DNA from 3 places in the Paenibacillus sp. FSL R7-0210 genome. Region 1 is predicted to be linked to each of the others. Evidence: riboswitches for the same ligand, from Rfam matches in the RefSeq annotation. Region 1 holds a riboswitch; each other region holds the start of a gene.
What was found. Region 1 has a riboswitch for cyclic di-GMP ahead of MKY64_RS06220 (thiamine pyrophosphate-binding protein). Riboswitches for the same ligand answer to the same signal wherever they lie in the genome.
Positions count from the first base shown of each region.

Region 2: it holds a riboswitch for cyclic di-GMP, as region 1 does, so the genes downstream of both, MKY64_RS25380 (anti-repressor SinI family protein) here and MKY64_RS06220 (thiamine pyrophosphate-binding protein) in region 1, are expected to answer to the same signal.
Region 3: it holds a riboswitch for cyclic di-GMP, as region 1 does, so the genes downstream of both, MKY64_RS24935 (choice-of-anchor A family protein) here and MKY64_RS06220 (thiamine pyrophosphate-binding protein) in region 1, are expected to answer to the same signal.

Region 1 covers NZ_JBBPAR010000001.1:1,463,289-1,473,455, reverse strand. Annotated here, with positions in the region: gene MKY64_RS06235 (SDR family NAD(P)-dependent oxidoreductase) at 1-788, opposite strand, end outside; gene MKY64_RS06230 (helix-turn-helix transcriptional regulator) at 923-1,876, shown strand; gene MKY64_RS06225 (methyl-accepting chemotaxis protein) at 1,950-3,200, shown strand; cyclic di-GMP riboswitch class I at 3,702-3,798, shown strand; gene MKY64_RS06220 (thiamine pyrophosphate-binding protein) at 3,945-5,558, shown strand; gene MKY64_RS06215 (carboxymuconolactone decarboxylase family protein) at 5,606-5,986, shown strand; gene MKY64_RS06210 (hypothetical protein) at 6,139-6,489, shown strand; gene MKY64_RS06205 (3-oxoacyl-[acyl-carrier-protein] synthase III C-terminal domain-containing protein) at 6,629-7,621, shown strand; gene glpK (glycerol kinase GlpK) at 7,714-9,219, opposite strand; gene MKY64_RS06195 (HAMP domain-containing sensor histidine kinase) at 9,341-10,167, opposite strand, start outside.
Region 2 covers NZ_JBBPAR010000001.1:6,004,831-6,014,997, reverse strand. Annotated here, with positions in the region: gene MKY64_RS25395 (L-lactate MFS transporter) at 1-1,096, shown strand, start outside; gene odhB (2-oxoglutarate dehydrogenase complex dihydrolipoyllysine-residue succinyltransferase) at 1,813-3,129, opposite strand; gene MKY64_RS25385 (2-oxoglutarate dehydrogenase E1 component) at 3,189-6,056, opposite strand; cyclic di-GMP riboswitch class I at 6,552-6,655, shown strand; gene MKY64_RS25380 (anti-repressor SinI family protein) at 6,690-6,833, shown strand; gene MKY64_RS25375 (helix-turn-helix domain-containing protein) at 6,979-7,311, opposite strand; gene MKY64_RS25370 (TasA family protein) at 7,633-8,223, opposite strand; gene MKY64_RS25365 (TasA family protein) at 8,261-8,857, opposite strand; gene sipW (signal peptidase I SipW) at 8,957-9,559, opposite strand; gene MKY64_RS25355 (hypothetical protein) at 9,561-10,167, opposite strand, start outside.
Region 3 covers NZ_JBBPAR010000001.1:5,901,559-5,911,725, reverse strand. Annotated here, with positions in the region: tRNA gene MKY64_RS24960 (tRNA-Thr) at 25-96, shown strand; gene MKY64_RS24955 (hypothetical protein) at 253-1,401, shown strand; gene MKY64_RS24950 (YukJ family protein) at 1,380-2,132, opposite strand; gene MKY64_RS24945 (ASCH domain-containing protein) at 2,230-2,652, shown strand; gene MKY64_RS24940 (hypothetical protein) at 3,015-3,380, opposite strand; cyclic di-GMP riboswitch class I at 4,130-4,222, shown strand; gene MKY64_RS24935 (choice-of-anchor A family protein) at 4,304-7,465, shown strand; gene MKY64_RS24930 (alpha/beta hydrolase) at 7,951-8,916, shown strand; gene MKY64_RS24925 (HD-GYP domain-containing protein) at 9,413-10,167, shown strand, end outside.

The DNA.
Region 1 (10,167 bases):
TTCCGTGCCAGGTCCCCTACCTTCTGGGGAGTGCCAGTCATGGATATCACTTCAGGATCAGCAGCAAGCGCTGCAACTGCCCGTCCGATATAAGCGGTTGATTCAGTGGTCTGAAGCCCCTCCTCCTCCTGCCAGTGCTCCTCATCTGTGCCGAAGCTGTCCAGGACCAGCTCGGTCCGCATCCAGCCGGGAGAGACGGGAATCACCGCGATGCCATCCGCAGCCACCTCTAGGGATAATCCGTAGGCCATGCGCACCAGTGCATTTTTGGACAGATCATAATAGAAGTTCCCCGTGTACTTGTACTCGTCCCAGAAGGTTGTATGGACGATTAATTTACCCGCCCCCGCTCCTTCCCTGCGCATCAGGGGTACAGCATAATAATTAGTCATTAGCTGCGCCCTCACACCCGCAGTGAACATATGATCCCAATGCTGCACCGGCTGCTCCCAGAACGGTTCATTCTCGATAGGGAGAGTATTGCCGCCCCAGACGTTATTGACCAGAATATCCAGTCTGCCCTGCTCAGCGCTAATCTGCCGGATTACGGCCTCTGTCTCGCTGTCATTGGTATGATCACAGCGGATCACGGCTCCGTCCCCGCCTAAGCGGCGGATCTCAGCCAGCACCCCTTCAAGCGTTCTTGCCTGTCCCTCCTGCGGCATACCGGCATTCCTGCCCGTAATGTATACATAGACACCAGCCTTCGCCAGCTCCAGTGCAATGCCTCTGCCCGCTCCCCTGCTCCCGCCTGTTACCAATGCCACTTTCCCTTGCAGATTTGTCATTTGATCCGCTCCCTTTCATCTATCATGCCCGGATTAGATGATCATTTGCGCTAATCCGTACTCTTGTCTAATATATACCTTATACATGACAACCATTGACATATATAAATAATACATTCAAGGGAGGTTGCAGAATGAGAGCGGATCGCCTGATCACTATCGTTCAACTCTTACAGAGCCGCGGGAAAATCAGCTCCAAAGAGCTGGCGCAAACGCTGGAGGTATCCGAACGTACAATCTTCCGGGATATGGAGGCACTAAGCTTCTCCGGCATCCCCGTGCTGGCGGAGCGCGGCCGGGAAGGCGGCTGGAAGCTGGCTGAAGGCTACCGGAATTCCCTGACCGGAATGAACACCAAGGAGATTGCCGCGCTGCTGGTGCCCGCTGATCCGGCGATTCTGCACGCTCTGGGCATTCAGGAGGAGTTCTCCTCGGCCGCCCGCAAGCTGCAGGCCGTCGCTACCCGGCAGCCAGTCACCCCCTTCAGCTTCCTCAGCCAGCGGATTCACATCGACGGAGCCGGGTGGCATCCCTCCGGGGAGACCTATCCCTGCCTATCCGCTTTGCAGGGAGCCTTATGGGAGAACCGCAAGGTGAGCATCACCTATCTGCGCGGGGAGGACGCCGCCGAGCGGCTGGTTGCACCGCTGGGGCTGGTAGTCAAGCGCGGCGTCTGGTACTTGGTCGCGGGGCATGACAGCGAGCTGCGGACCTACAGGGTCTCCAGAATCACTGAGGCCAAAGTCACAGATGAGTCTTTTGAGCAGCCGGAGGATTTCCACCTGTCTGAGTACTGGGAGACCTCCACCGCCGCATTCAAGTCTGCCTTGCCCAGGTACCCCTCCAGCCTTCTTGTAAGAGAGCAAACGATGAAGGAGCTGCAGAAGGAGCGATACGTCGCCCTGTTGCACCAGGAGCCTGCTGAGGCCCCGGGCTGGATCAGGGCCGAGGCCGAGTTCAACACGCCGGAGTCTGCGTGCCGGATCATCCTGTCCCTGGGTCAGGGTATCAAGGTGACGGCACCGCCTGAGCTTGCGGATACGGTTGCTGCGGCTCTGCGTGAAGCGGCAGCATTATACGATTTTTAATAATAGACCAAATGCACTAGTATCCCCTATAATATTACAATACACATTATTATTTATAGGGGGACTTTACATTATGGACTGGATGAACAAGCTGCCGTTGAAACAAAAAATCGTCACCGGATGTTACCTGGTTGCCGCTTTATTCGCTGTCCCTGTCTTAATCACGCTAATCCTCATGGACAGGCTGTTCATCGGCATTATTCTTGTCGCCGTCCTGGCAGCGCTGACTTACCCGCTTGCGCGCTTCATTGAGAGAACGCTTACATCTTCATTTGAGGATATCTCCAATGTGACGCACACGATTGCCAAAGGCGACTTCACCAGCCGTGCCGATGAGAATGGCTCCATGGGCGACATCAGCCGCTCCTTCAACACCATGATTGACAAGCTCAAAAAAATCCTCACCGATGCCTCACAGATTACCCGTCAGGTTATGGACGCCAGCCGCGGGATTGAAGACAAGAATCAGAACCTGAAGTTTGTCATGGCGCAGGTGGCCTCCTCCTCCAATGAACTGGCCCTCGGTGCTAACGAAATCTCGGTGGATATCGCTGATATGACCGAATCGATCAAGGATATCGAAATCAAAGTCTCCAATTATACGAATTCCACCAAGGAAATGAATAAAAGGTCTGTACATACGCTGGAATTGGTAGAACAGGGACGGCAATCGGTGGATACCCAAGCCGAAGGCATGCGCAAGAACATCCAGGCTACCCAGAAGGTGGCGGATACTATCGAAGCCCTATCGCATAACGCACGAGGCATTACGATGATTACCAAGACGATTACCGAAATTGCTGAACAGACCAATCTGCTGTCGCTCAATGCTTCTATTGAAGCCGCCCGTGCAGGCGAGCATGGCCGCGGGTTCGCCGTTGTTGCCCAGGAGGTCCGCAAGCTGGCCGAGGAATCCACCGCTTCAACCAAAGAGGTGTTCGGTCTGGTACGCAGCATCGAAGCGGATATCAAGCAGGCTATCGATAACATCGCCATCAATGAAGAGGTAGTCCAGGTGCAGAATGAGATGATTACGGAGACAGCCAACATTTTTGCTCAAATTGTGCATAGTGTCCAATACATAACCGAGCAGATTGCCTCCTTTTCCGCAGAGAGTGACCTTATGCTGGAGAGCGCGCTCAAGATCTCCGGGGCGATCGAGAATATCTCAGCCATCACCCAGGAGACCGCCGCAGGGACGGAAGAGGTATCCGCAGCGATGAACGAACAGATTCATGCTCTTCAATCCGTAGCTGAGGAGACAGAGAAGATGACCTCCGCGGTCTTCAACCTGCAAAAAACGATTCATATTTTCAAATTTTAACCTCAGCACAAAGAGACACGCCTGCGGAATTTTCTGCGGGAGGTGTCTCTTTTTTTGGGCAAAACAAAGATTGTTATGTAATATTCACAAATTGTTGAAATTGTGCATAAGGGTAAAAACCGTGCTTTGCACTTCTTTACTATAGTCGTTCTATTGTCATAGCTTGTCTATAAGCTAACATCTCACATCACTATTACTTAAGTCCTATCACCGAAATTTGTAATGCTGTATATCTAGTGAATTCTTAATGTTTTGCAGTAAATCAGGAATGTAATGAGGCTTTATGCTCACTTCCCACATTAATCAACCTAAACGGCCATTTGCATTTTAAGACTTTAGTCTTCCAGGGACAACCATTTTCAAAAGTTTGAAAATCCAAATATTTAGCCATTTTCACTCCTGAATATTCGTCAAATTCCGAGTTTCTTCTCACAGGGGTTATTGACAAAAGCGGAGCAAGGAATATATTGTAAAGGAAAATTCTCCACAAATTCATTTATAACCGCATACCGGCAAAATTCACCGAAAGGGAATGACGCAAAGCCATGGATCTACAGTCTCATTTCTGAAGTGGGATCATGACAGCCAGGTTGCTGAAAAACTGTGAACGCCTTAGGTTTCGCGTTTGATTATGGTGATTCGTGCAACAGACCTGTGCTCCAATGGTGAGTACAGGTTTTCTATTGCTGACGTATACAAATAACAACTTGCGGGGTGGATGTTCTGAAGACAGTTGCAGATTATATGGCGGAAGCATTACACGATCTGGGAGTCACTCATTCTTTTGGAATCATAGGCAAGTCTATTTGCCCCATCGCTTTGAAAATGGTTGACTACGGTATAGAGTTCATCCCCGGCCGGCACGAATCCAGCTCCGGCTTCGCCGCCGGCGGTTATGCTCTGAAGACCGGCAGTCTCGGGGTAGCCTTCGGCACCTCCGGTCCGGGGGGAACGAATCTGCTCACCGCAGCAGCGCATGCCAAGGCCAATAATCTTCCCGTCCTCTTCATCACCGGACATCAGTCCATCAAGGAGCTGGGCATTCCCCAATGTCAGGATTCCACTTCCTACCTGGCTGATTTGGCGGATATGTTCCGGCCGGCTACCCTCTTCAGCAAGCTCGTTGAACGCGGCGATCACTTCAGCACGATTTTCAACCATGCCCTATCCATCGCCCTCGGTGACCAAAAAGGTCCGGTCCATCTCTGCATTCCGTTTGATGTGCAGACAGAGCGGCTCGCGGAATGCCGGATTGTTCTGCCGGAACGCGAGGGACTAGTCAGTTATCAGAACTATGACCGGGTCATCTCGGCGATTAATCAATCCGCTAGGCCGCTGATCATTGCCGGTAAAGGCGTCAACCGCTCAGGTGCCCATCAGGAACTGGTTCAGCTGGCCGAAACCTTCAACATTCCTGTAGTCACCTCTCCAGGCGGCAAAGGTGCAATAGCTTATGATCACCCGCTCTACCACGGTCCTGTCGGCGTTGGCGGCTCCTCGCACGGCGATGAATTGCTGAACAACAGCGACCTGTTCATTGTTCTGGGTTCCCGCCTGAGCGACATGACCATCTGCAACCTGAAGCCGGAGAATCATCCGCCGCAGCTGATCCAGTTCGATGTAGATCCAACCTTTGTCGGCAAAATACTGTCCTCATCCACCATCGCTGTCGGCGGGGACTTAAGGGACAACCTGGCACTGTATCTTCAGAAGCTGGACCCCTCTACGGTCACCAAGCATGAAATCACAATCTCCAATGCTTACAATGACGAGTTGCCCGTGCTGGCGGGGCTCTCTCTGGCTTCGGTAATGAGCACGATGAGCGACTTGATTCCTTACAACAGCAGCGTGTTTGTAGATGACGGCAGTCACGGGTTCAATGCTGTGAAATGGTTCAATGTCCGCAGGCCCGGCAGCTTCATATTCGATGCCTACTTTGCTTGCATGGGCAATTCAATTGGCATGGCGATCGGCGCCAAGACGGCTTCTCCCGGAGAGACTGTCTTCTGCATTACCGGTGACGGCTGTTTTATGATGCTCGGAACTGAAATAAACACAGCCGTTTGCAAGGACATTCCGGTGATTTTCATTGTGGTGAACAATAAGCAGCTGGATATGGCGCTTAAGGGTATGGAGAAAACGACCGGCCGGATTGACGGTACGATCTTCGAGGTTCCGATGGATGCCGTGAAATTCGCCGAATCGCTGGGTGCAGCCGGCTTCCGCTGCGAGACGCAGGAGGAGTTCGCTGCCGCAATCCGCGAAGCTGTGGCACTTAACAAGGCAGCTGTCATTGAGCTGCTGACTGACCGTGATGAAATGCCTCCTACGGCCCACCGCACGCTGGATCTTACGTAAGGAAGCCCTATCCGCACACCTCTAACCTACTATCAGGAGGACATATCGTGAACAAGAACATGAACAGCGGACTCGATCATTTCACTGATCTCTCAGGAGATTATGGGGCCAAGGCCCTGGCTCCGATCAAAGAGCATTTTCCGGAATTAGCCGAATATATCATGGGCAATGCCTATGGCGATATTTTTCAGCGGACCACGATTGGCTCTGACTGGAAGGAGATCGCAGTGATCTCATCTCTGATTACGATGGGGCAATATGAACAGCTGGGGGTTCATTATGTAATGGCGCTCCGCGTTGGCATGACCGTCGAGCAGATCAAGGGCGTGCTGCTGCATCTGACCCCTTGCGTCGGTGCTCCCCGGGTGATTTCGGCCTTTAATGTGCTGCTGGATACCCTGGAGGCGATCAAAGAAAAATCTTCATAATTCTACAAATTTCGACTTTTATGTTGCGTATTTCAGAATGATCTGGTTATAATGAAGGCAAAATATCCCAAATCAAATTGCGGTTTTGTCGAATAGAGTCGCAGGAATGATGTTTTGGAGGTATTGGAAATTTCACTTAGGGAGAGATCAACATGGGACAATTTATTTTGAAGACAGATACTGCGAAGAAAGTAATCAATATTGAGCTGGAGGGAACCTTCTCTAACGAGGACGGGCTCAAATCTATACAGGCTTACCAGCAGACTATTAACCCGATCAGCCCTGCTGAATATGCACTAGAGATCGACTGCCGCAAGCTGAATGTAACCGCTCCTGATGTTGTACCGCTGCTTGAAGGCTGCTTCATCATGTTCAAGGCTGACGGCTTCCAGAAAGTGAGTCTTACCCTGGAAAATAACCCGATCCTCAAAATGCAGCTGGCACGCCTGGGCCGCAAAGCAGGACTTGAGAATCTGGAGATCACTTCAACCGCACAAGCTTAATAAATACAATTTAAACCTAAATCAGCCGCTTGAAACGCACATGTTCATTCATTAAACCGGCTGCTAATGCTGGAAGAGAGTTTTGTAAGAAGCAGATTTGTGAGAAGTATAGCTAACAAAACTTTAGGAGGTCTGTACTATGGCGGGGATTCGCATTAAGGACATTGATATCTACCATCCAGACAAAAGAATCGGCAATGACTTCTTCATTCAGCATTTTGATGACAAAGGTATTGATATCCGTGGACTGCTGGCTACTCTGGGCCGTGAAAACCGCTACAGCATCGACAGCCCGGATGAGAATTCCCTGACAATGGCTTTTGAAGCCGCAAGTAATGTTCTGGAGAAAACCGGTCTTACCAGCCCTGACATTGACCTGATCGCTTATGCAAGCCAGACCCCTGAATATATATTTCCTACGAACTCATTGATGATTCACCGCCTGATTAACGGGGCTTCGCATACCATCTGTATTGACAGCAATGCCAACTGTGCCGGAATGACCGCCTCGGTTGAGCAGGTCAGCCGCCAGATGATGGCGAACCCGAGAATCCGCCGCGCCCTGGTCATCGGCTCCGATTACGTGGCACCGCATGCGGACAAAAATGATCCGGTATATTACGCGAACTTCGGTGATGCCGCTGCCGCTGTCATTCTGGAGCGCGATGAGCATTCGGTCGGCTTCATTGATTCTATCTACCAGACAGACACCTGTGTGTACGGCAACTCTCTGTTCCCGGCAGAAGGCCTGGCTAAGCTCGGACGCACCGGTGTTGCCGCAGGAGAGTTCAATGTGAAGTTCATTCCATTCGATGATTCCATCTGTGTGGATGCCGCTTCCGAATCAATCAACACTCTGCTGAGCAACAACGGGATTGCCCCTGAATCGGTCAAGGCTGCCTGCTTCTCACAGCTGTCTCTTCCGAACATCCAGGCCGTCTCCGGCAAAACCGGTATTAACCCTGAGGCCGCAGTCTACATAGGCGATGAGTTCGGCTATACCTCGACCAGCAGCCCGTTCATTGCCCTTCACAGAGCCGTCACTACCGGGCAGCTTGAACGCGGAGACAAGGTCCTGTTCTGGACCGTGGGCGCCGGATGGCAGAATGTCGCATTTGTAATGGAGTACTAATCTTACTGTTCATTCTGTTCCAGAGTAAAAAACGGCCCGCAGCAGAGTTTCTGCCTGCGGGCCGTTTCTGTTCTTAATGCCTCTACTCCGCTCTAAAGTCTGCCTTCGTGCTTGCCCTCATGCTTCTCCCAGCCCATCGTGCGCGACACAGCATCCTGCCAGGCACCGTATCTGCGTTCCCGCTCCTCCGGCTCCATCTGCGGCGAGAAGACCTTCTCGGCCGTATTGAAGCTCTCCAGCTGCTCACGGGTCCATACCCCGGAGGTAAGTCCGGCTAGCAGCGCAGCGCCAAGTGCTGTAGTCTCCGCGTAGGTTGTACGTGTCACTTCGCTGCCCAGAATATCGGCCTGGAACTGCATCAGCAGATTGTTGCGCACCGCACCGCCGTCTACCCTCAGGCCGGTGAGCGGCATGCCGGCATCCTTCTGCATTGCGTCGATGACATCACGGGACTGGAAGGCCAGTGATTCCAGTGTGGCCCGTACCAGATGTGCGGAGGTGGTACCCCGCGTCAATCCGAATATGGCGCCCCGCGCATACATATCCCAGTAAGGCGCACCCAGGCCGGTAAAGGCTGGCACCACCACAACCCCTTCACTCTCGTCCACCTCGCTGGCCTTCTCTTCCGAGTCGGCGGGCGCGACAATTAGCCCCAGCCCCTCCTGCAGCCACTGCACAGCCGCTCCTGCCACGAAGACACTGCCTTCCAGTGCATAATAGAGCTCATCGCCCATGCCCCAGGCTACCGTGGTCAATAGGCCATGACTGGATGCCACAGCTTCAGTGCCTGTATTCATGAGAATGAAGCAGCCTGTCCCATAGGTGTTCTTGGCACTGCCTGCCTCCAGGCAGGTATGACCAAAGAGCGCTGCCTGCTGGTCCCCCAGCACCGACCGGATAGGAATCTCCAGACCGAACCACTGCTGGTCACAGACACCGAAATCTCCGCCCGACATCCTCACCTCCGGCAGAATGGACGGCGGAATACGCAGCGTGTCCATCAGCTCTTCATCCCACTGGCGCTCATGCAGGTTATACATCATCGTTCTTGAAGCATTAGTAACGTCTGTAGCGTGTACCGCACCCCCGGTCAGCTTCCAGATCAGCCAGGTGTCTATCGTTCCCGCCAGGAGCTCTCCCTTGCCCGTACGCTCTCTTGCTCCCGGTACATGATCCAGAATCCATGCCAGCTTGGTCGCCGAGAAATACGCGTCGATGACAAGCCCCGTCTTGTCCGCAATGACTCCGGCCATCCCCTGCGATTTCAGCTCCTCACATTGGTCTGCTGTCCGCCGGTCCTGCCAGACAATTGCCGGATAGATCGGTTCGCCTGTAATTTTATCCCAGATAAGTGCAGTCTCCCGCTGGTTGGTAATCCCGATTGCCGTGATGTGATTAGCCGGTACAGAGCTTGCTGCAATGGCATCTCTGGCTGCGGCAAGCTGGCTCTCCCAGATCTGCTCCGGGTCATGCTCCACCCAGCCTGGGCGGGGAAAGGATTGCTTGATCTCATATTGCCCCTGCGAAATCACTTCCGCCTCTGTATCAAAGAGAATTGCCCGTGAGCTGGTAGTACCTTGGTCCAAGGATAAGATCATAATGCCCAGCCTCCTGCAAGCCTTAGCTTGAAATATATGTTTCACGATGAACAATATTAATGTGGTGATTTCAACAAAAAGCACCTCTGCTCTCAGAGGCGCTGTCATGCATGGTCTTGGTTTACTGTTTTTCGACAGGAAGCCGCAGGGTAAATGTGGTGCCTTCTCCCAGCTTGCTGGAGGCATAAATGCTGCCGTGATGCGATTCGACGATATTCTTCACAATAGCAAGACCAAGCCCGGTACCGCCCGTCTCCCCGCGCAGGCGGGCTTTATCCGCTTTGTAGAAGCGTTCGAAGATAAACGGCAGATCCTCGGGGTTAATGCCGGCCCCCTGGTCTCTGATCGCGATCTCCACCAGACTCCTGCCCTCCAGCACTACTGTGCCTGCCAGAATAGAGATTCTCCGGTCCGCCGGAGTGTGCCGGAAGGCATTATCCAGCAGATTGGTCAGCACCTGCTCCAGCTTGTCTTCATCGGCTGCCCCCAGCAGCAGTTCCTGTTCAGGCTTCTTAAGCTCCAGCATGATATCCCGCTCCTTGGCTCTGACGGAGAACTTGCGGTATACCCGCTCCAGCAATTCTCCCACATCCACCCTGGCCTTCAGCATATCCGTATGTCCTGCTTCCATGCGTGCCAGGTCCAGCAGATCCTTCACCAGACGGCCCATACGCAAGGATTCATCATGAATGACCTGAACCAGCTCACTGCTCTCCTCCGGAGAGGAAGCCATTCCGTCTAGTAGTGCTTCACTGTAGCCCTGCATCATGGATAGCGGGGTGCGGATCTCATGGGATACATTGGCCACGAAATCACGCCGCATCTTCTCCAGACGTACCTCTTCGGTCACATCCCGCAGAACGGCAACAGCTCCGCGCAGATGATCTTCGGAATAGAGCGGTGCCATGTGCACCGACCATACCCCCTGCCGGACATGGACATTGGAGC
Region 2 (10,167 bases), 4.5 Mb from region 1:
CTTTGCCTTGGCCTTCGCCACACTGTTCGCAGGCAAGCTGCAGGACCGGTTCGGTCTCCGCAGACTGACCGCAGCTTCCGGTATCCTGCTGGGGCTGGGGTTGATGCTAAGCTCTCAGGCCAGTTCCCTGCCGATGTTCTACCTGCTGGCTGGCGTAGTGGTCGGGTATGCTGATGGCACGGCGTATATTACTTCGCTGTCCAACCTGATGAAGTGGTTCCCGAAGCATAAGGGACTGATCTCCGGGGTGTCCGTGGGTGCTTACGGAACGGGCAGTCTGATCTTCAAATACATCAACGGCAGCCTGATTGAATCGGCGGGGGTGTCGAATGCTTTTCTATACTGGGGCCTGATGGTCATGCTGATGATCCTCCTCGGCTCGTTGCTGATCCGGGAGGCTCCGGTGGCTGCACCTGCTGTAACTGCTGCGGGAAACCGGGCATCGTCCGCTTCCGGGGCGGCTCTGCTGCCCAAGGATTATACCGTGAAGGAAATGCTCCGCACGAAGGAAGCGTACCTGCTGTTCGTGATTTTCTTCACCGCCTGCATGAGCGGCCTCTATCTGATCGGTATCGTGAAGGATATCGGTGTGCAGCTGGCGGGTATGGATGTGGCGACGGCGGCGAATGCTGTAGCGATGATCGCTATTTTTAATACGGCCGGACGCCTGATTCTTGGCGCATTATCCGACCGGGTAAGCCGGACCAAGCTGATTAGTATCACGCTCGCAGTAACGGCTGTGGCAATGTTTACCCTCAGCTATGCCACACTGAGCTATGGCCTGTTCTTCACCTGTGTGGCGGCCATCGCCTTCTGCTTCGGCGGTAACATTACCGTCTTCCCGGCGATTGTCAGTGACTTCTTCGGCCTGAAGAATCACAGCAAGAACTACGGCATCATCTATCAGGGCTTCGGGATCGGCGCGCTGTCCGGTTCATTCATCGCCGCCTTCCTCGGCGGGTTCAAGCCTACTTTTAACATCATCGGTCTGCTGTGTATTCTGGCCTGTATCCTGGCGGTTTCGCTGAAGCCTCCGGTAGCCAGAGCAGCCAAAGCCAAGGGAATGAGCCTGAAGCCTTCACGGCATACGGCTTAAACCATATATCGACTTATCGACTTACGTCGGCTTAAAGTAGTATAGACAAAGAGAATAGCTTTTGGAGAAGAGATGTCCTACGTTCGCGTGAGCGGGTGGTGGAGGTCTTTTTTTCATGGTCGAAAACAAACATGTCTTTCGAGGCACAACTCCAGCATGAAAATGAGCAGTGTACCTAATACAGAATGTCGTCCGTTCAACTGTTTAACGTACTTAATTCAGCAAACCGACCACAAATGGACTGGACGCGCTGCGTAGGCCAAATGTAATCGAAAAACCGACCACAATTGGACAGGGTGCGCCGCGTCGGCCAAATGTAATCGAAAAACCGACCACAATTGGACAGGGTGCGCCGCGTCGGCCAAATGTAATCGAAAAACCGACTACAATTGGACAGGGTGCGCCGCGTCGGCCAAATGTAATCGAAAAACCGACTACAATTGGACTGGGTGCGCCGCGTCGGCCAAATGTAATCGAAAAACCGATCACAATTGGCCCGGACGCGCTTCGTCGGCTAAATGTGGTCGAAAAACCGACCACATTTAGCGCGGTGGAGGTGCGTGGGCTGCCGAGAACAGGCGCATGTTGGTATGAGCGGGTATGGCGGAGGCAGAGTCAGCGGATATAGCAAAAAGGCATCCGGGAGGGCGTAGGGTTACGCTCTAACGGGTGCCTTTATGTTAATTAAATGGTTGGAGAAGCGATGGGCCGGGGGCTTAGCCTTCCAGCAGCAGGGATTCCGGGTCCTCCAACAATTCCTTGACTCTGACCAGGAAGCTGACCGCTTCTGATCCGTCCACGATCCGGTGATCGTAGGACAAAGCGATGTACATCATCGGACGGTTGACCGTGCGCTCCTCATCCAGCGCGATGGGGCGCAGCTGGATCTTGTGCATGCCGAGAATGCCGACCTGCGGGGTATTGAGGATTGGTGTGGACAGCAGGGAGCCGAACACTCCGCCGTTCGTGATTGTGAAGGTACCGCCCTGAAGCTCCGGCAGGCTGAGCGTATTGGCGCGCGCCTTGGAGGCCAGTTCGCCGATACGCCGCTCGATCTCTGGGAAGCTAAGCCGGTCGGCATCGCGGACGACGGGTACGACCAGGCCTTCCTTGGCAGCTACGGCAATGCCGATGTCGTAATATTTCTTCAGCAGGAGATCTTCTCCGTCGATCTCGGCGTTCAGCATCGGGTAAGCCTTGAGCGCCCCGATGACAGCCTTGGTGAAGAAGGACATGAAGCCGAGTCCGACCTCGTGCTTCTCCTTGAAGGCATCCTTGCGGCGCTTGCGGATGTCGAGAATGGCCGTCATGTCCACCTCGTTGAAGGTGGTCAGCATCGCGGCCGTCTGCTGCGCTTCGACCAGGCGGCTGGCAATCGTCAGCCGCCGCCGCGACATGCGCTTGCGCTCGGTGGCTTTGCCGTCCTCGGCGTGCGGTGCCTTGCCCGCTGCCGGCGGCGCGGGCTTCGCCGGCTCCGGCCGCACGGCCGCCGGAGCTGCTGGCGCAGCGGCCTGCGGCCCGGCTGCGCCATGACCATCCACATCAGCCTGACCGATCCGGCCGATAGGGTCGCGGGCACTGACCTCGCCGAGGTCGATGCCCCGCTCCCGCGCCAGCTTGCGCGCCCCCGGCGAAGCCAGGGCCGCAGTGCCTGCCGCCGCACCTTCGGCGGCGGCTGGAGCCGTTACCGCAGCGGCCGGTTCAGCCGCTGCGGCACTTGCGGCAGCAGCAGGCGCGCTGCCGCTCTGCGGAGCACTATCTGCTGCAGGCTTGCCCCCGCTGGCAGCACCTGCCCCGGCGGCGCTGCCGATGATGCCGATGGCTTCGCCAACGGCAACGTTCTCGCCCGCCTGGCGCAGGATGGAGGAGATGACGCCGTCCTCCTCCGCACTGATCTCGAGATTGACCTTGTCGGTCTCAAGCTCGGCAAGCACATCTCCCTGGCCGACAGTGTCGCCTTCTTTAACCAGCCATTTGTAGATCGTTCCTTCGGAAATCGATTCGCCCAAATCGGGTACTTTTATCTCGGACACAGGCCGTACCTCCCCAAATATAGTGGTGTGCGTGATATCGGATGACCGCCTTGCTGTGCTCAGGAAGACGGTACAGGTGCTTGCACTGCAGCATTCAATTTCAGGGCTTCCCGGACAATGCGCCGCTGCTCGAAGCTGTGGACATCTGCGTAGCCGCTAGCCGGACTGGAACGGTCCGGACGGCCGATATACTGGACAGTGACCTTCTGCGGTGCGATGGCGCGCAGCCGGGATTCGGCATACGTCCACCCGCCCATATTCTTCGGTTCTTCCTGCACCCAGACGATCTCCTCCAGAGAGCTGAAGCTGCTCAGGTGAGCGCCAAGCTCACGTTCCGGGAACGGATAGAGCTGTTCCATGCGCAAAATGTGCAGCCAGGAGAAGTCCTGTCCGCGCGTTGCCTCCAGTTCCGTCTGCAGGTCGATGGCCACCTTGCCGCTGCATACCACGAGGCGCTTCACGGCTTCCGGCTTACTGCCGAGCAGCGGCTCAGGAAGAACCGGCTGGAAGGTGCCCGAAGCGAGGTCCGCTCCGGCTGAGGTGCTGCGCGTGTTACGGATCAGGCTCTTCGGCGCCATGACCACCAGCGGCCGGGCATCCGGTTGTCCGCAGAGCGCGGCCTGACGGCGGAGCAGATGGAAATACTGCGCAGCGCTGGTCAGGTTGGCTACAGTCCAGTTCTCCTCGGCGGAGAGCTGGAGGAACCGTTCCATTCGGCCGCTGGAGTGCTCTGGTCCTTGGCCTTCATAGCCATGAGGCAGCAGGATCGTCAGATTGCTGCGCTGCGTCCACTTGGCACGGCCGGCGGAAATGAACTGGTCGATAATGACCTGAGCGGCATTGGCGAAGTCGCCATATTGAGCCTCCCAGATGACGAAGGTCTCCGGTGCGAACACGTTATAACCATATTCGAAGCCGAGGACAGAGGCCTCGGACAGCGGACTGTTGTAGACGCCGAAGGAAGCGCTGGAATCACTCAGCTGATGCAGCGGAGAATAGAGTTCGCCGTTCTCGCTGTCATGCAGCACCAGATGGCGGTGGGCGAAGGTGCCGCGCTGTGAATCCTGTCCGCTGAGGCGGATCGGCGTGCCATCCTTCAGGATGGTAGCGAAGGCCAGTGTCTCTGCCAGCGCCCAGTCTACCCGCTCTCCGTCATTCAGCGCATCCTTGCGGCGCTGCAGAATCCGTTCCAGCTTCGGATAGACCTTGAAGCCCGCCGGTACGCGCAGCAGCTCGCGGTTAATCTCCTGCAGACCGGCCAGAGGGAAGGCTGTCGGACGCTGCTGGGGACTGCCGTTATCCAGCGCGACGGCGGTTTTGGACTCCGCATTCTTCTGCTTGCCTTCCTTCATCTGATCGAAGGCCTGCTGGAGGACACTCTCCGCCTCGGCAATCATGTTCTTCAGATCATCGGCTGTGATTACCTTCTCGCGCTCCAGGCGTTCTGCATAAGCGCGGTACACAGTAGGGTGGTTCCGCACTTTGCCGTACACAATCGGCTGGGTCGTCTCGGGATCATCCATTTCATTATGTCCGTGGCGGCGGTAGCCGATCAGATCAATCAGGAAGTCCTTCTTGAACATATGGCGGTAAGCGCTGGCCAGACGGACTGCGGCAATGCAGGCTTCCGGGTCATCGGCATTGACATGCACGACCGGAATCTCATACCCTTTGGCCAGGTCGCTGGCATAATGGGTGGAGCGGGAATCCTCGCTCTCGGTGGTGAAGCCGATCCGGTTATTGACGATAATATGCACGGTACCGCCATTCTGATAACCCTGCAATTTGCCGATATTAAGCGTCTCAGCGACAATGCCTTCGCCAGGGAAGGCTGCATCGCCGTGCATCAGCACAGCCATAGCCTTGCTTGTGTTCAGCTTAGGCAGTCCCGGAGCGTTGCGTTCTTCCTGTGCGGCGCGTGTGAAGCCCTCGACGACAGGATTGACGAATTCAAGATGGCTCGGGTTATTGGCCAGCGTGATCCGGGTACGCACGGTCTCGCCTTCGCGGACGGCACGGTCAGCCCCGAGATGGTACTTCACATCACCGCTCCACCCGTAGGTCACGCCCATGGAGCCTTCCGAAGGGAACAGCTCTTTGTTCGGCGAATGATGGAACTCTGAGAAAATAATATCATAAGGCTTGCCCAGAATATGGGCCAGCACATTAAGTCTTCCGCGGTGGGCCATACCCATCAGGATATGCTCGGCGCCGTCATGCGCGGCAGCCCGCACAATCTCATCCAGCATCGGCACAAGGGCATCATTGCCCTCCAGGCTGAAGCGCTTTTGGCCGACGAAGGTCTTGTGCAGGAAGGTCTCGAAATGCTCCACCTGAACCAGCCGCTTCAGCAGCTCTTTGCGTTCTGTATTATTCAGCGGGGCAGGGGAGGTCATCGATTCCGCCTGGCTGTTGAGCCAACGCAGCTCGCGTTCATCATGCACATGCCCGAATTCATAAGCAATGGTCTGTGTATAGGCCTGGCGCATTCTGTGGACGGCATCCATTGCGGTATGCACATCCGCAGGGGCATTATCCCAGATCAGCGAAGCGGGCAGGGCATTAAGATCCTCGCGGGTAAGCTCGTAGGTCTCCAGCTCCAGCCATTTGGCCATCGGGTTCGTGCTGCGCTCCAGCGGGTCAATGTCTGCGGCCATATGGCCATATATTCGAATATTGGCGATCAGCTTCGAGGCCTTGACAGCCTTCTTGAGCCACTCGGCATCTGCTGATACGGCAGGCCTTGGAGCCCTCTCGGCATCGGGTGCCAGTGGAGGGGGGCCGGATACGGTGAAGAGATCGCGGTAATGCTGTTCAACAGAAGAGGGGTCCTTGACAAATTGCTCATATCTTTCTTGGATGTAGCCCAGGTTGGGGCCGTAGTATTTGCTCCATACTGTGTCGTTATAGGGCTCTTTGACTGCCATGAATAGGTCCTCCTAACGGATAAACTCCACGCGAGGCATCCAGTGTGCCACTTGGCGGAGCTGCAAATGTTTGCGGTTTCATTCTCATCCTATTGTGCTACTTTCCGGCGGGGTAATCAATTCATACTTTCGGTCAATCCGTTCGCAATTTGGCATGATTCATTACAGTATTCATACGGAACTATCATAAATAGAAAAAACTCATATAACAGCCCGTTATACATACAAATGGGTAATTGTCTCTATACGATGTTGCGTGCAGCGGTAAGTCGGGGCGGATGGGGTTCCCTTTAGTATATTTAAACTATTAGCTAGTGTTTGAACTTGGAACTGGAAATATTTATACAAGCCGCTGGCAATTTCAGCTAAGTTTCCTCACATTTTTTCATAAAAAAATTCCAGAAAACGACACACTAATTGCGTATGATCTTGTATAATGTTATTGCGGAGAACGGTTTCATCGATTCTTGCCAGATCCTTTCATGATGGAAAGGGTCCAGTAAAAGGTAAACCTGCCGAAAGACAGGGGCACAAAGTCTCGGATCTAAAGTAGAAATACTACAAAGTAGCAATACTACTATGATGGCCGGACTGCCTGGGGACGCGAAAATTCTAGGAGGAGATTTCTTGGATATGTCCAACCAGGGGAATGACGAGCTGCAGGCAGTAGATCTGGATTTAGAATGGGTGCACTTGCTGATGTCTGCCAAGCAGGCGGGGATCGCGGCGGAGGATATCCGCCGGTTTCTAAGTGAGAAGGCGCTCCAGGCGATGTAAGGGCGGTCATCATTGTTCGGATACATACAGAAAAGGCACAGCGTCCGGTACGCTGTGCCTTTTCTGTATGCCGCTTGAAAGGCTGCCTTCGCCGAAGGCGGCCTCCCTGCCGTGCGGAGTCTTCCCTGTGGCATATAATGCCCGTCTAGTTGTCCTTTTGTTCCATGCGCCATTTCTGGTAATCGAGGAATTCCTTGAATTCGCGTTTGCTTATACCGGAGGCCATGGCCTCCTGAACAAGCCGGAACCATTCCCCGTCCAGAGCCTGTTCTTCCGTCTCTGCCAGTCCGCCATACAACAGTGCATGAATGGATACCTGAAGCGCGTCAGCGATTTTTTCGATGAATTGAATGGAGGGGTTGGATTGAATGTTCCGTTCCACATTACTGAGGTATGATTTCGCCACATCAGCCTTATCGGCAAGCTCGGATAACGAATAGCCCTTCTCCAGCCGGAGTTTGTGGATGCGGCTTCCCATAGTATCTGACACGATTACAACGCCCTCCGTACTTTTTTTGGTGAAAAATAAGAAGTGATATGCTTCGCGCTATACATTCTCCTTATCTTTCTCGTTGAAACGGTACCGCCCGTTCAAAGGCCGGCAAAGCCGTTTTCTCTTGTCAGTATAACAAAAATCCGCAAAACGGACAAAAATCCTTGAACCCGGCAGCGGGGAAAAAGAAACGGCATACCCGGCCCGGATGAGGGAGGATATGCCGTCTTGATGGATTGTTGAAACGCTGCCTTCCTAATAAAAGGACGGCAAAGCTATTTTCACTTGTATAGGCTGGCCCCTGATCTACTTGGCTTCTCCCACTCCTTGAAGAGCATCGAAGGTCCAGTTCAGAGCTAAGCCGTCACCCTGGAAAATGTTCTGATCGAGCGTGTTGTCTACGAATTCGAAGGCGATCTTGAAGGTCTTGGACCCGGCGGCGGCAATCCCTCCTGGCAGTACACCTACTGCTACGAGATCGTAGCTGGGGGTGTTTTTCAGATCCTTCAGGGAGATCTCGGACAGCACATGACCGCTTAGTGAACCGCCGGTGTACGTATTATCCAGGAGCTTGACCTTGAAGTGGTCTCCGAGATCCTGGCCCGCGTTATCGCCCTTGGCATCGGTCACGGTGTAAGTGGTGGCAAGCTTGAGGAATTTGATATCCAGTGTGCCGTCATTGGACAAGGTGAAGGTGCGGACGGTGTAGTCTCCCGGCTTCAGATTCGTCAGCGCTACCGGAGTATTGAAGGAAGAGCCGAGCTTCAGCGTACCCGCTGCGAAGGTTGCCGTGCTGGTAGCTGTGGAGCTGAAGTAAGCGAAGGTGCCCCCGCCGATTAAAGACAAGCCCAGTGCTGCCGATGCTACGCCAAGACCCAATGTTTTTTTGATACCCATTATTTATTTCCTCCTCGAATGGTTTGTTTTTGTGGAATTATTTGAGCGTGCCTTTTTCCTGGTTGGCTTCGAAATTCAGAGTCAGTGCAAGCGTGTCGCCCTGATAATAGTTCTGCGGCTGGAGGGTCTCCTTGAAGGCGAATTGGATGGTCAGGTTATCCGAGGTGCCGGCTTTGATGCCGGACTTCTCTCCGCCTAAGATCGCTCCGAGAATTCCCCGGGCCACCAGATCGGGACTCTCCTGCTCCAGATCGGCCAGCGAGATGACCAGGAGCGGCGATTCCTTCTTATCCTTGTTCACGAGGAAGGTCACAATAATATCATCCTTGAAATTATGGGAGCCGTTGTCTCCCTGGGCGTCTGTAATGGCCGATGAGGTGCGCAGTACCACTTTGGGAATATTGAGCGTCCCGTCATTTTTAAGTTTGAAGTCCCGTAAGACCGTATCACCCGGCTTGAGATTGCTGAGATTAACAATGACGGAGGGGTCAGATTGCAGTGATAGGGTTCCGTTGTTAAAAGAAGCTGAGGAAGTAGAAGTGCTGCTGAAGTAAGCGAAGGTGCCTCCGCCGACCAGGGTTAAGCCTAATGCTGCCGATACAACGCCGAGACCTAATGTTTTTTTGACGTTCATTTGTTCATCCCTCTCTTATGAGTCTGCTTTGTGCATAGCCGGTGCTTCCGGCAAGCTGTATTGTGGCTCCGCGTTTCGTAAACGGGAGAGGACAATTGATCATTGTACGAGATCAGTCAGAGTATCCGGCCCGCCGCTGCTGGCTGCGGATGACGGGGCATTCTTCTTTTCCAGTGCTGCAACGGCCTTCCAGGAAGAATACAGCGCGTAGAGAAGCAGGAGCAGTCCGGGAATAATCATCAGCACTACGCTTCCGGCTTTGGAGACTGCGAAGCTCATGGCATAGCCCACATAGGGGACGGTCACGCCGGTGTACTCACCTACCACATTCGTGGAACTGACGGCTGCGGTGTCGGCTGAATCATTATTGTCGCCCTTGGTGGTGTAGCTGGCTTCCCCCAGAGCACTGTTCAGCTCGGCATCGACCACGCGGTGGGTAATCAGAATATTATCGGGATTCAGAAAAGTGATCACATCGCCCTTCTGGAACCGGGTCATATCCCCGCCCGGCTTAATGGCCACAATGGAACCGGTCTGGATGCCGGGCTCCATGGAGCCGGATAATACCGTCTTGATCTGGTAGCCGAAGAAGGAGGGCTCGCCGCCGGAGGCTTTGGAGATGACAACGGCTGTGATTAGCACCAGGAACACTATAAGAATCAGAGTGGAAATTATCGTATTGACTATTTTTCGGATGCGCATCTTATTCGCCGCCTTTGCTGGGTTCAGATTGTGGAGCCGGTGTAGCTGTAGGAGCAGGTTGCGCGCCGTCCATTACAGTGCCTGGAATTACGCTGCCGGGTAATGGATCTGGAGTTGCTTCCGGTAAAAGAATCTCAGTCGCCGGAGTGGCAGTGGGAATAACCTCTGCTGCTGCTGAAGCTGTGGGGACTGGATTGTCCTCTACAGGCGCTGCGGGAGCAGGATCCTCTCCCGGCTGGCTTTTGTCAGGAAGACTGGTTGCGGCCGGCTGGTTCTGTGCTTGTTCATGCTCCAGCTTCAGCGCTTCGTCAGCAGCCTTCTGCTTCTCTATGGCGAGCCGCTGGGCTTCCTCCGCTCTGGTTTTATCGGCCTTTTCAAGCGCCAGGCGTTCCTCTTCCTCTTGCTGTGCCTTCGCTTTGTCCTCAAGGGTTGTTTTGGCTTCAGCGATTTCTGTGAGCCGCTCCTGTAAGGTATGGATTGTGGAGAACAGGGTATCCTTTGACGCCGTTAATTCGGTATTCAACTGCTCATACGTGGCTAGCAGCGCGGGGGATACCTGCGAATCTGCTTGGTAGGCGCTGGTTACGAATGAGAGGATAGGCTCTTCA
Region 3 (10,167 bases), 4.4 Mb from region 1:
CTTGGCAGACGCAAACGTCTGTAAGCTGGTGTAGCTCAGGGGTAGAGCAACGCACTCGTAATGCGTAGGCCGGGGGTTCAATTCCCTTCACCAGCATTCTTACAAAGTCGATAGTGGCGCGGGTTTCCGGTTTTTTGGAACTGCGCCTTTTTTCTATGCAAGCATCAACATCTACCATTCTTCTAACCTTTAGTTAAGTAAAGTGGGGAGCTTATGGTTGGATGCTAGGAGGCAAGGAGGCAAGGATCTTATATGGGAAACCGGACATTCCTGAGTGTTACCAGTGCCGATACAGATTTGATTGATTATGAGAATACAGCTTTCGAAACGAATAATTTTCTCGCTCCAATATGGTTTTGTCTAGTCAGCCAAGACCAGTTCCAGCGCTATAGCAGGCAGCTTATGCAAGCTTGGAGCAAGATTCAACCCCATATGGACCAACCGGATGTGGAGGATTTGCCTGAGTGGGAACATTTTTCAGAGGCCTTCCAATGGCAGATTCCATGGGCGGATGCTGCAGAGCAATTGCGCCTGAGTTTACCCGGCACGCTGGCCCATTTCCCAGCGCTTTCCACTCCTGTACATGAGTGGCTGGTAACCTTATCGACCCATGTACAGCGTTATTCTTCTGCTGTTATTCATCTGGAGCTTTCGCAATATTTCTCATTCACGGGCGATCCTGCCCTGTATCTAAAAGACATTCAAGAATACGTTACCCTCTGGCAGTCGCCGCATCCCTCGCAGGAGAAGGTCTGGCAGGGAGCAGCCGATAACTTTTATATGCTGAATGGGGAGCATTTGCCTAGGAGGGAACGAACGGCAGCTCAACCGGAGCAAGCTACCGATATTCAACCAGCACAGTCCATTCCTCCAGTATCCGGGAAGCGCCAGTCCAAATGGAGGCAGGAGCTCTACATCTGGTTGCTTGCGATTCTATCCGCAGCCCTCTTTTTTGCCGTCTATATCAAGACCTCCAGTGGTTGGTTGGCGGTGCTCTGCTTCTTCATCCCCTCCCTGTGTATCGTTTTGTGGAAAATAGTTATCGGTCGTAAACAAACCTCCCGCCATCAGCTGGAAGCCGCTAGGACCTCGAAGAGGAACAGTCTCCCCTCTTATCCTGTGCTAAGGATTGAGTATTTCGACGGGCGTTCACCTATTGGGGTGGATGGCATGGAAATTGGTCCTTCGGAGGATAAAGCGTTACCGGATATTATCCCCTGGCTGCAAATCCTGCAAGCAAAGGTGCTTTCATCTCATGAGGTCGAGCTCATTGTTTCTGCTAACCAATCATCAGTCTCTACCTTACAACTTCATTTGAGGCTGGATGAACAGTTGGATGCCAAGGATATCGTATCAGCGGTTAATGCGATGGTGCTGGCTCATGACAAAGCATTGGTATGATTACATTCACTAACCGGCTTGGTGGCATCTCCCTGGTCGTTAGTGCACCAGGATTGGGACTGGAAGGCCAGGAAGATAGCCACCCATCTGTGTTCATTCTCGAAATGAATAAGGACGCCGCCGTCTTGCCATGTGCCATTTTCTCTGGCGTACCCGCCCGCATTGCCTTGGTTCATATGAATATTATGAACGCCCTGCCCAGGGGAGAAGCCGAAGTACTTATCGGGCTTATCCTCTTCTGGTCCCCAAGGCTCGCCGAATACGTACAGGGTTGCATCCTGTTGCTGTGCCTCCTTGAGATAAGAGGTGATTTTATCATAAAGATTGTTGCGGGGATCGCTGTTTTCGGGTTCATTCCGGTTCGTATTAGGCAGAGCTACCATCTTACTGGGAATCACCAGGTTTCCCCTGATATAATCAAGGGCAAGGCTCCGGTTATGCCTGGTGATCTTCGTGAAGCCGGATTCAAGCGTGAGCCAACGGGCCGTTTCTTCCGCTTTGAAATGTTCGCCCACATAATAAAGCACCTGATTTGCGGTGTCCTCCGGTAAATGTTCCGCTTTTGCGCTTGATCTGATATTGATAGCCACCCTGTACTTTTTATTAATATCACCTTCAACCTCAACCAGTACCTGGACATGATTATTTTTGACACCTAGCTTATATATGGTATTCTCATTGGATAATTTGCATTTTAATACCCCGTACCCTTGATCTAATCCGTTACCCATAGTTCGTCAGTCCCCCTTCTTAGCTATTAATGTTTCCCATAGAAGGCCATAGTCATTCTGAGTAAAAAGGTGTTCAACAGAGGAGGCAAGCTGCATTATGAAATGCCTAACCATTCGCCAGCCGTGGGCCACGTTAATTGCGCTGGGAGAAAAACAAATCGAAACCCGGACCTGGCGGACCGCCCAGCGGGGAGAGTTAGCCATTCATGCCGGGATGCAGGTGAATAAGGCGATCTGCCGGACGGAGCCGTATCAGTCGTTGCTGGCACGTTACGGTTACACTGCGGACAACCTGCCAACCGGCAAGATCATTGCAGTCAGCCGCATTGCGGATTGCTGTGAGGTGACGCCGGAGCTTGCGCAGCAAGGCTGGCCGGGCGGCAATGAATATGTATTCGGCAATTATGCCGAAGGAAGGTATGCCTGGATGCTGGAGGAGGTTGTTCCGCTGGTACATCCCATACCTGCTAAGGGACGTCTGGGTTTCTGGGAATATCCTGTGCTGGAAGAGGAATTGTGAATTTCTTGACGGCAATGTGAAGAAAAATTGCTCCAGATTGGCTGTCAGCTGGTATAATTGGGATATTCGGCGGGAAATCTTCCTATATATAAGGAGAGTTGTGCTCTGAGGCGGTCTACCGCTGGAGAGGGGCAGAAATGCCGGGAAGGAGCGTATGCATAATAGATGGGAAGCCTTCTAATTGCATGGCTTTGTATGCTTTGTTTGTTTCTTGCGTTCAGGGATCAGGTAAGCCGGAGAATCCTGTACCCGGTAGCTGTGGTGGTGATATGCGGCACATTGGGGTATTGGACGTTGTTAATGTAGCCGCATCCGGGCGATCATTTAATGCAGAAGTCTGCCGCTTGCGGCAGGCTTCTTTGTTAGCGCTGCTCCATCTTCTCCATACCCAGATATCTGCGCATATGCAGAGTGGCCTGGGCGGCAATCACATCATCCAGCAGCAGCATCCGTTCGTGATAGCCCCTGCAGACAAATTTGGCTTCAACACCCGTCTCCAGCCGCTGCTGCTCATAGACCTTCAGACCACGTGCGCGCATTCCGGCACGGACCTCCCGCAGATCGGCAGAAGCGGCATGAGCGGCCGACTGGATTACCTCCAGATAAGGTGCAGGCGTGCGCAGCTCAGAGGCTATAGCAGAAGCATCGCGCTCGAAGGCGGATAGAATAAGCGGCAGCAAAATATAAGATTTGACCAGCAGGTTGTCCTGGCTCTCTGCTCTTTGCATCCTTCTCAACCCCTCGAAGAGAACGTATATTCGCATTGTAACTCATCCTTCAAAAAATAATCAATGGGTTTTATAAATTAACTCAAATAATGTGATATATTTCACAAAAAAATAAGATGAATTATTTTATATTAAAATTGAAATATTAAAGATTGAAAAATAAATCAGCTCAAAGGAGAATGGCAATGAGTCGTGAAGGAAGCCTCCGCCGTGGTTTGGTATTCGGGATCATTCTAAGTGTTCCGCTCTGGGTATCGATGATTGGCTGGGTTCAGCTGTTCGGGTCTGCCTAGGCGACATTTTATTCAAAATATATGAAGTCTATTAGCAGGTGTCGTCCCTATGGGCGGCACTTTTTTTTCGAGCTGAGGTGCCTGTAAATAGGTAAAATTGCATTGAACAGGAGCAGACAATGAGTAGGAGGGGTCTGAAGGCGATAAAATAGGACAAATGCATCAAATTTAAATAATATAAATTGATATTATTATAGGTAAGAGAGATAAACGGCTACAGCCAATCCTCTGATTTCTCGACTTTTTTCGTCAGCATATAAAAAAAGATTCGCCCCTGAAGCCTTATGATAAAAGGGTTAAATGAGGAATCTTCGCAAAAATAATTTCAAAAAATATACTGGGAATGGATTGACAACAGGGTGGGGGAGCGGATAAACTGAAATTAGTACAAAAGTAACAAATGTCATAGACTCAACAATGATCTTACATAAGCAAATCTTAATTGCATACCGAAATCATGTACAAACGCAAACCGTATCGAAAGAACGGGACGCAAAGTCAGGAATCTACTGTCTCTAAAGTTGAGGCTAGGGTCGTCCGGCCGCCGTGAAGCTAACCCTTCGTGGCGGTCTTTTTGTTGTTATAGTCGCGTGACAGATTCATAGAATAGTAACTAGGAGGTGTGGACTATTGAAGAAAAGAGTACGTAAAACAGCTGCCATCCTTATGGCAGGCCTATTGACCCTATCCAGTGCCTTTACGTGGGGGACGGATGTTAGAGCAGCTTCAGGGGTGCCGTATACGCCAACACCGGTTTTGGGGGTTGCAGGGAATTTTAATGCTTTTATCCTCGGGGATTTTAAACAAGCCAATGACCAGATTGAAGGCCGCCTGGCAGCGGCGGGGAACATTACCCTCTCCGGAGGATACGGAGTAGCCAGGGCATACAGGGATGCTTCGCCGACGGATGTACTTGTGGCCGGTAAGAATTTTGTACATTTAGGCAGTGGAGAGATCTATGGAAATGTGGTATTTGGGGATAGCTTTACAGCCAATGAGCCTGGTGTCAACATCAAAGGCGGGAAGAAAAATGCCAGCCCGATTGATTTTGCAGCCGAGCAGCAAGCTCTGATCTCCCGATCCACAGAGTATGGGGCCTTGGCCGACACGAATGAGATTGGCGATAATCATTATGGACAGCTCAAGATAAGTGCACCGGATCGTTTCAATGTAGTTCATTTGGATGCCTCGACACTGGCGAAGACCAACTATATCGAATTCAACATTGCACAGAACGCTACGCTGATTATTAATATAAGCGGGTCTACAGTCAATGTGCCGAGCTTTTCAATGAATAACGGCAGAGCCAGTCAGGTATTGTTCAACTTTTACGAAGCTTCTGAGGTGAATATCGCTTATACCTCATTCTTCGGGACGATCCTCGCACCTAGAGCGGATGTTCATTATGCCGGAGCAGAGCTGTACGGAACCCTGATTGCAAAATCTTTTAGCGGCGGGGTAGAGATGCACCTGGGATTGTACGAGGGAGAGGGGCCGCCGCCGAGTCCGACGCCGACCGCAACGCCGACACCTAGTCCATCACCGACACCAACGCCGACAGTGAAACCAACACCAACGGTAACGCCAACACCGACTGTGAAACCAACACCAACGGTAACGCCAACACCTACAGTGAAGCCAACACCGACGGTAACGCCAACACCTACAGTGAAGCCAACACCGACGGTAACGCCTACACCTACAGTGAAGCCAACACCGACCATAAAACCGTCACCTACACCTGTGTGCACTCCAACTCCAAAGCCAACACCGACTGTAAAACCGACACCAACGCCGACCGTGAAGCCGACACCAACGCCGACCGTGAAGCCAACACCAACGCCGACCGTGAAGCCAACACCAACGCCGACCGTGAAGCCGACACCAACGCCGACCGTGAAGCCAACACCAACGCCGACCGTGAAGCCAACACCAACACCGACCGTGAAGCCAACACCAACACCGACCGTGAAGCCGACACCGACCGTGAAGCCAACACCAACGCCGACCGTGAAGCCGACACCAACGCCGACTGTGAAGCCGACACCAACGCCGACCGTGAAGCCGACACCAACGCCGACTGTGAAGCCAACACCAACGCCGACTGTGAAGCCGACACCAACGCCGACTGTGAAGCCGACACCAACGCCAACGGTGAAGCCAACACCGACGCCGACCGTGAAGCCAACACCAACGCCGACCGTGAAGCCGACACCAACGCCAACGGTGAAGCCAACACCGACACCAACAGCGGTGCCGACGCCAACACCAACGGCAGTTCCGACACCAACGCCAACAGCGGTACCGACACCAACGCCAACAGCAGTACCGACACCAACGCCAACGGCAGAACCGACACCAACGCCAACGGCAGTACCGACACCAACACCAACGGCAGTACCGACACCAACACCAACAGCAGTACCGACACCAACGCCAACGGCAGTACCGACACCAACACCAACAGCAGTACCGACACCAACGCCAACGGCAGTACCGACACCAACGCCAACGGCAGTACCGACACCGACGCCAACAGCGGGACCGACACCAACGCCAACGGCAGAGCCGACACCAACACCAACGGCAGAGCCGACACCAACACCAACGGCAGAGCCGACACCAACGCCAACGGCGGTACCGACACCAACGCCAACGGCAGAACCGACACCAACACCAACGGCAGAGCCAACACCAACACCGACGGTAGAACCAACACCGACACCAACGCCAACGGCAGAGCCGACACCAACACCAACGGCAGAGCCAACACCAACGCCGACAGCGGAACCGACACCAACGCCAACGGCAGAACCGACACCAACACCAACGGTAGAACCAACACCAACGCCGACAGCAGAGCCGACACCAACGCCAACGGCAGAACCGACACCAACGCCAACGGCAGAGCCAACACCAACGCCAACGGCAGAGCCAACACCAACACCGACGGTAGAGCCAACACCGACACCGACGGTAGAGCCGACACCAACACCGACGGTAGAGCCAACACCGACACCGACGGTAGAACCGACACCAACGCCAACGGCAGAGCCAACACCAACACCAACGGCAGAGCCAACACCAACACCGACGGTAGAGCCAACACCGACACCGACGGTAGAACCGACACCAACGCCAACGGCAGAGCCAACACCAACACCGACGGCAGAGCCAACACCAACACCGACGGTAGAGCCAACACCGACACCGACGGTAGAACCGACACCAACGCCGACGGTAGAGCCGACACCAACACCGACGGTAGAGCCGACACCAACGCCGACACCGACACCAGAGCCGACACCAACGCCGACACCGACACCAGAGCCGACACCAACGCCGACACCGACACCGACACCGACACCGACACCGACACCAGATCCAACACCAGTAACAACGCCAGCGCCAACATCGCCGCCGTTCAGTTTCCCTCCAGTGCCTACGCCGACTCCGATTATCGGATTTATCGTGAGCAATGATGTGGTTGTGAATGATGATCCGCTGCCGCTTGGACCTGTAGCAACTCCAATAGCTACAACAGTGCCGACGCCGACACCGGCTGTTGCGGTTGCGCAAATAGCAGCAACACCGGAGCCAACGCCTTCAGCAGAACCGGCACCCGATGTAGTCCTTATTGATGATGAGGTTCCTCTAGGCGGTGTGCCTGTGGATGGAACCTTGCCGAAGACGGGCGAATCCAGTCCTGCGCCTTATTATTTTGCCGGTTTGGCACTCGCTGGTCTGGGCTTGATTCTTAGAAGAACCACCAGAAACAGCAAACGTAAATGAGTGACCGGAACTGAGATTTATATAAACAAACGATGATCCTGTAATTTGACCAGGGCTGCTTTCGGAGAAGATGTTCTCCTGAAAGCAGCTCTTTTTTTTATTGGAAATAAGTGCCCGGATACAGAATGTATGCGAAAAACAACATACAATGTGCCGGTGAGAGAGTCAGCGGACCAAATGTATGCGAAAAACAATATACAATGTGCCGGTGAGAGAGTCAGCGGACCAAATGTATGCGAAAAACAATATACAATGTGCCGATGAGAGAGTCAGCGGATCAAATGTATGTGGAAAACAGCATACATGCAATCTGCTGCGGGAAGGCGAGTGTGCTAAATAGAGTCCACCTGCTTCTTTCAAGAGTCTTGCAGAGTACAATGGAGTTGAAGTTTGCGCCTCAGCCGTATTTTTAGTTGGCCGTACTCCCATGCTATACTAGGCTCAAATTAATATGGTTGCTTACTGAAGGAGGAACGTTGATGTGGATGATATACCTGCTTGTGGTGCTGATCGTGGTGGCCGGAGGGGTGGGGTATGCCGGATTCTATTTTTATGGAGTAGCCATTAAACGGGCCCCTAAGGAATTCCTGGCCAAGACCCCAGACCTTAAGATCGATCCGCCGCCGGTGGCCGGAGCCTCGTGGGGAGAAGGAGCGGAGTGGGTGTCCCGGCAGACCTTCCGTGAGGTAGAGCTGGTCTCTGAGGATGGGCTCAAGCTGCAAGGCTATTATCTGGCGTCAGAGCGTGCTGCCGGACGGACGGTCATTGTTGCCCACGGTTATTCCGGGAAGGCCAAGGATATGGGAGCGACCGCCAAGAACTATTATGAGAACCTGGGGTACAATGTGCTGCTGCCTGATGCCAGGGGACACGGGAAAAGTGAAGGAGATTATATCGGCTTTGGCTGGCCGGAACGACGGGATTATCTGAAATGGATCGGATTCGTTCTGCAGGAGAATGGTCCGGACGCGCAAATCGTACTGCATGGTGTATCTATGGGCGGAGCCACGGTGCTGATGACGTCCGGCGAGGAGCTTCCTCCGCAGGTCAAGGCGATTGTCGCCGATTGCGGTTATACCTCGGTCAAGGCCCAGCTGTCCTATCAGCTGAAGCGGATGTACCATCTGCCGAGCTTCCCGTTTGTGCCGGTGGCCAGTCTGGTGACCCGGATGAAGGCCGGTTATTTCTTCGGGGAGGCGTCTGCGCTGAAGCAGGTTCGCAAGGCCAAGGTGCCGATTCTGTTCATCCACGGGGATGCGGATAAGTTCGTGCCTTATGCAATGATGAATGAGCTGTATGAGGCCTGCCGGAGTCCGAAGGAGCAACTGGTGGTGCATGGAGCGGGGCATGGTCTTGCCTATGATACGGATAAAAGCACATACATCCGCACAGTAGGCGAATTCGTGGAACGTTATGTACACAGTCCGGCTGCCGCTGAATCTATACGGTAAAAAAGTCCGTAGAACGTAGACGCGCCCGATATCCGCTGACAGCGGTTATCGGGCGCTAATTATGTTCCACACATGGGGCCTTTCCCTGAAGAACAGAGAAGCAGCCAGCCATGTCTTATCGGTATATTAATCCCCCGCCGTCTGTGAGCAAGACGGGTGTCGTTATTCCTTGTTATTTCCAGCAGCCGTGTGGCGAGAATAATCCTTCCAATACGACAAAAGCCCTACCTCTCTTTTGTCCTTGCGGCTCCGTGGCCGCGCCAGTGTGAATCGGAATGCTATGTTCGAATTTAGTCTCATAAAAGGGATAAGTACTGCAAGAAAACGTAAGATATTGTGTCCAAACCGCCGATAATATAGAGAAGTGATTCATCGGCCTGACATCTTCTTGATGGGGATAAACATACTCGAAAACAAATATTATTTTATTATAGCATGGTCTTTACATAAATGCAACTGTATATTGGGCTGAGGCCGGACGGGGATGAGGGGACAGATGAGACTATACAGAAGCTTTTTGAGAAATCAGATCCGGAACTATATCTTCGGCTCAGCTGTAGCGGTACTCGCGGTCGGGAGTCTGCTTATGTTATCTTCCCTGGAGATCAGCCGGGTTGAATATTACCGCCTCTTGCTGGTGCTTGCTTGTTCTTTCGTAATAATGGCCTCTATTGAGATTACTGTCTTTCTCAGACAGATCAGGCCCGTACGGGCTGCGCTGGTTCAGGAGAATGCCGCATTGTCTATGCTGGAAGAAGCATATCTGCACACGCACCTGCTGCCCAAACGGGCTATACAGCGGATTATGGGGCCGCATCTGCTCGGCTTATCCGTTCCGGCTCTGCTGCTGTCGGTGTGGATGATCAATTCTGGCTGGGTCACGTTTCCGTACTTCTATCTGATTCTGGCGATGTGCTGCGCAGTGCTTGTGGCTTGTATGCATTCCCTTATTGAATTCTTCCTGACCTGCACCTCCATTATTCCGCTGATCAAGGAATTCAGGAACCGTGCACTGGAGCAGTATGGTGTGGATTTTTCCCTGGAGGGCCATGTGTTCGTGCCGATACGCCCCAAATTCCTGGTAAGCTGTATGCTGATCGGCACCTTCCCGCTGTTCCTGTTTATTATGGCCACGCATATCCGTATGAACGGTGAAGGGGATTCGATAGTTGTCGTCGGACTTCAGAGCTACTGGGCCTGGGCGGGGATGGTGATGCTGATCGGCACGCTGTTCTCCTCCATTGCGGCCTG